2 regions of the Methylobacterium sp. E-016 genome follow, and region 1 is predicted to be linked to the other one. Evidence: riboswitches for the same ligand, from Rfam matches in the RefSeq annotation. Region 1 holds a riboswitch; the other holds the start of a gene.
What was found. Region 1 has a riboswitch for cobalamin ahead of MKK68_RS03675 (TonB-dependent siderophore receptor). Riboswitches for the same ligand answer to the same signal wherever they lie in the genome.
Positions count from the first base shown of each region.

Region 1 (2,198 bases):
CCCTGGCCCCGGCGGTACCAGTCCTGAAGGTCCGCATACGCATGTGCTGCCCAAGCTCCTGCGCAGCGGTCGGAACCATGCCGCCACGACGCCAATCCCGGCGGGCTGGGTCCCCTGCGCCGGCCTGCACCCAGCCCATCCCTACAAGGACATGATGGGCGACCGCATCGCCTTCGATACCGACCGCTACGAAGCGTTCCAGGCGATGCTCGACCATTGGGGTGATCCGGAACTCGTGGCGATCAAGCGCGGCGGGCCCGAGGCGCCCGGCGGCACGGTGTCGACCCGCCACGCCCAGGGCGCACGCCGGGTCGCCGAGGCCCAGGCTCGTTACCTGCGCGGCGAGATCATCGAGGGCTCGGCGAGCGACGACGAGGATGCGGAGGCGACGGCCTGACCGTGACCCGGACGGTGCCCGGCAGGAATCGTCCGGGGGCGCCCCAGAGGGTGGTCGGCCTGATCGGCTGCCCGGGCGCAGGGAAGACGACCTACGCCCGCCGCTTCGACCCTCTCGACGGCTGGGTCCACCTCACCCTCGACGACTTTCGGCAAACACTCTGGCCGCCACACCGGCAGGTCTACTGGGAACTCAGGCAGGGCTCACATGACGATGCGGCCCGAGAACTCCTGCATCGGGTCAAGGAAGCAGCCCTGGATGCCGCCCTGACAAACGGCTTCAGCGTTGTGATGGCGGACACACATCTCACCAGACCCGTGTTCGAGCGTGAGCTCCGGATCATCGCCCGACACGGGCTTACCGTAGAGTGGAAAGTGTTCGATGTGCCGTGGGAGGTCCTGAAGTCCCGCAACGCGGAGCGTAGTCGCGTGGACCCGTCGCATCGCCAGCCGGATGAGGTCCTCCGGTTCACCTACGAGGTTTTCCAATCCCCGGACGCTTGGTGGCGTAGCTTGCCGCCGGAGCAGGTCGAGGTGCTGAGCTGACGGACGGAGTGCGCGATCCATCCTCCCGAGTGTTGCCGGCAGGGCATAACCCTTCGTGCATTGCACCTGGTCCGTTGACGGGCATGGGCGTCGGCATGTTAGCTCGGCCGTGACGGTTCCTCCCCGGAGGATCAAAAGGGAACGCGGTGCGGGGGTAGCCCCAACGCCGTGGCTGCCCCCGCAACTGTAAGCGGCGAGCCCTTCGCCACCGACGTCACTGAGCGGCCTCGCTCGGGAAGACGGTGAAGGGCAGTGACCCGCGAGCCAGGAGACCTGCCGTCAGTCGTGGTCACACGCGAGACACGCTGGGCGGGGTGCCCCGGCGGGTGCGGAAGCATGCGCGTTGCGCGTGGTTCGGCCTCGTTCGCGGTGACGTGCCACTGCCGTCGCCCGAGGCCCATCAACGTGTCCCGTTCACCGTCCATCCCGCTGATGTCCGTGCTGGCCTTGTCCTGCGCGATCCCCACCGCCGTCGCAGCCCAGGGGGCGCGCTCTGAGGAGACCGCCGTGGTGCTCGACGCGCTCTCGGTCGAGGGGACCCTCACCGCCACGCCGACCTACCGGGTGCCGGACCTCTACAGCGGCACCAAGACGGTGACGCCGCGTCGCGACCTGCCGCAGCAGGTCGACGTGGTGCCCCGGGAGGTTCTGGTCGACACCGCCGCGACCCGGGTCGAGCGCGCCCTCGACTACGTGCCCGGGGTCGGCAAACAGAACGACTTCGGCGCCCAGAACCTCGCCCTGTACTCGGTGCGCGGCTTCGCAACCCAGGACATCTTCCAGAACGGCTTCAACATCGCCCGCGGCTACAACGGCGCCCCCGACACCCAGAACGTCCAGTCCATCGAGGTCCTGAAGGGCCCGGCCGGAGCCCTCTACGGACGCAGCGATCCGGGGGGCACCGTCAACATCCTCACCAAGCAGCCCGTAGCGCGACCCTTCGTCGAGATGGGCACGCTGTTCGGCAGCTTCGGCACCGCCCGCACCACGGTCGATGCCGGCGGTGCGCTGAGCGAGGACGGCAGCGTGCTCTATCGCTTCAACGGCGCGCTCGCCCGCCAGGACAGCTTTCGAGATTTCGTCGACGGCGACCGGGTGCTCCTGGCGCCGGTGGTGAGCTGGCAGGTCACCCCCGACACCAAGATCACGTTCGAGGCGCAGTACCTGCGCAACCGCCAGACCTTCGACCGCGGCACCGTCGCGGTGACCAACCGCCTCGGCCTCGTCCCGCGCTCACGCTTCTTCGGCGAGCCGGG
Region 1 covers NZ_JAKSYF010000048.1:2,641-4,838, reverse strand. The annotation lists gene MKK68_RS03685 (DUF6925 family protein) at 1-397, shown strand, start outside; gene MKK68_RS03680 (AAA family ATPase) at 448-942, shown strand; cobalamin riboswitch at 1,039-1,238, shown strand; gene MKK68_RS03675 (TonB-dependent siderophore receptor) at 1,375-2,198, shown strand, end outside.

Region 2 (2,198 bases), on a different contig from region 1:
CGCGAGGTTGCGGAAGTCGCCGTCCGGGCTGATCCAGCCGCCGGCGCGGTTGCCGCTGACGTTAAGGCGATAGGCCACCGCGTCGCCGATCGGGCCGCCGGAATCGAGGGCGAGCCGCGCGATGCCGTCCGATCCGACGCCGGCCCGCACCACGTTGATGGGCGTGAAGGTCGGCTTCTTCGTCACCACGTTGATGACGCCGCCGATCGCCCCGTCGCCGTAGAGCACGGAGGCCGGCCCGCGCAGCACCTCGATGCGCTCGACGTTCCAGGTGTCGAACGGGAAAGTCACCGTGTTGGCGCCGACGAACAGCCGCGTGCCGTCGTAGAGCTGCTGGATCGAGTTCGGCCCCGAGAACCCGCGGCTGGTGAAGGCGCCGTTGCCGTTGCCCGGCGAGGCGATGGTGGTGAAGCCGGTGGCGTTCTGCGTCACGGCGTCCGCGATCGTGTCCTGGCCGCGCAGCCGCGCGGTCTCGCCGGAGATGACGTCGACGCTGCCGGGGGTCTCCAGCGGCGTGAGGCCGAGGCGGCTCGCGCCGCGGTCGGGCGTGCGCAGGTTGAGGCCGACCGGCGCGGTGCGGCTCAAGCCGACGCCGTCGCCCGCGACCGTGAGGGTGTCGAGCACGACGCTCGCCGATTCGCCGGCGACCGGCTGGGCGCCGGCCTCTCGCGGCGGAGCGAGGATGACGAGCGCCGTGCCGGCGAGGAGCGGGCAGCGCATCGCGCGCCCGAGGGAACGAGCGGTTTGCAGAAGAACGAGCATGGATCGGATTCGGCTCTATCGGCGCGACGCGACGGCCTGCCCGACCCTCGATCTACATCGAATGTAACAATGTTACAATTAGGCGATCGGCCGAACGCGGCTCGGCCGCCGGCGCACGGATGCCGGGCGGCTTCCTGTGCGTCGTTCGGCGCGGGTCTCGCGGTCGGCAAGGGCATGGAAGGGACGTGCGGACGCGTGTGGTGGCACGTCACCGCGAACGAGGCCGCCCCGTATGCGCCGCGCGGGCCCATGCGTCTCGACACCCGTCGAGGCACCCCGCCCGACGCGTTTCGCGTGTGACCACGACTGACGGCAGGTCTCCTGGCTCGCGGGTCGCTGCCCCTCATCGTCTTCCCAGGCGCCGTGACCCAGTGACGTGTTGATGGAGGCTCGCCGCTTACAGTTGCGGGGGCAGCCGCGGCATCGGAAAGGCTCCTCGGAGCCTCGTCCTCACCGCGTTCCCTTTTGATCCCCGAGGGGAACCGTCCCCGCCAAGTGGCTTCCGCGGTCCCGAAGAGTCAACGGCCGGAATCACGCTCCTGTGAAGTGTGACCCGGCGGCGACAGCGACGGCGCGCACGGTGGCGTTAGGTCGAGACATGCGATCCGTCCTGCGCCGACGCCTCGACGACGACGCTCGGCGGCAAGGTTCCTCCGGCGCCGCCGAGGACGGAGCCGAGGTCGCCCGGCAGGGCGGTCTCCGCGGTCAGCTCCGCCGGCTCGCCGCCGGCCGCGTGCTCGTCCGCCACCAGGGCGACCGCGCCCGGTGCGATCAGGCCGAGGCCCGCTGCGTGCCGGGCGATGGCGGTGCTGTCTGCGGCGATGACGAGGTGGCTGCCGGCGGCCGCGACGACCTGCGCCAGCGCCTCGATCTCGCGGACGCGGTCGGCGTCCCGCGACACGTTGCGGATGTAGACCGCCTTCACCCGGCCCGGATGGTCGGCGACGATCCGGCCGTAGACCTCCGGATCGTGCTGCCCGCTGTCGCCGATCAGCACGAAGGGCAGGTCGCGATACAGCGACAGCATGTGGACGATCAGGGCGCGCTTGTGATCTTCCGCCCGGCGGGGGAGGGGGTGCTTCCACGACAGGCCCCATTCGCGCAGGAACAGGATCGGGCCCACCGGGATGCCCTGGATCGTGAAGAACTCCGACAGCATCTCGTACAGGCCCCACGGCGCGCGCGAGACGTAGAGCATCGGGTTGGTCTCGATGCCGTCCGGGCCGACGTAGAGGGCCCGGTAGAGCGCGGCGACGCCGGGGAAGGCGACGCGGTTCTCGGCATCCTCCACGAACAGCCGCCACAGCATCTTGGCCTTGTTGGCGACGCCCGTGCGCATCACCGTGTCGTCGATATCGCTGACGACGACGCAGCCGGTGGCTCCCGGCGGCACGAACACCTGCCCCCGCGCCCGCACTGGCGGCTCCGCCTCGAGC
Region 2 covers NZ_JAKSYF010000115.1:93,519-95,716, forward strand. The annotation lists partial or broken gene MKK68_RS14775 (TonB-dependent receptor) at 1-720, opposite strand, end outside; cobalamin riboswitch at 1,056-1,264, opposite strand; gene MKK68_RS14780 (App1 family protein) at 1,349-2,198, opposite strand, start outside.
Region 2: linked by a shared signal. The riboswitch ahead of MKK68_RS14775 (TonB-dependent receptor) and the one ahead of MKK68_RS03675 (TonB-dependent siderophore receptor) in region 1 are both predicted to bind cobalamin.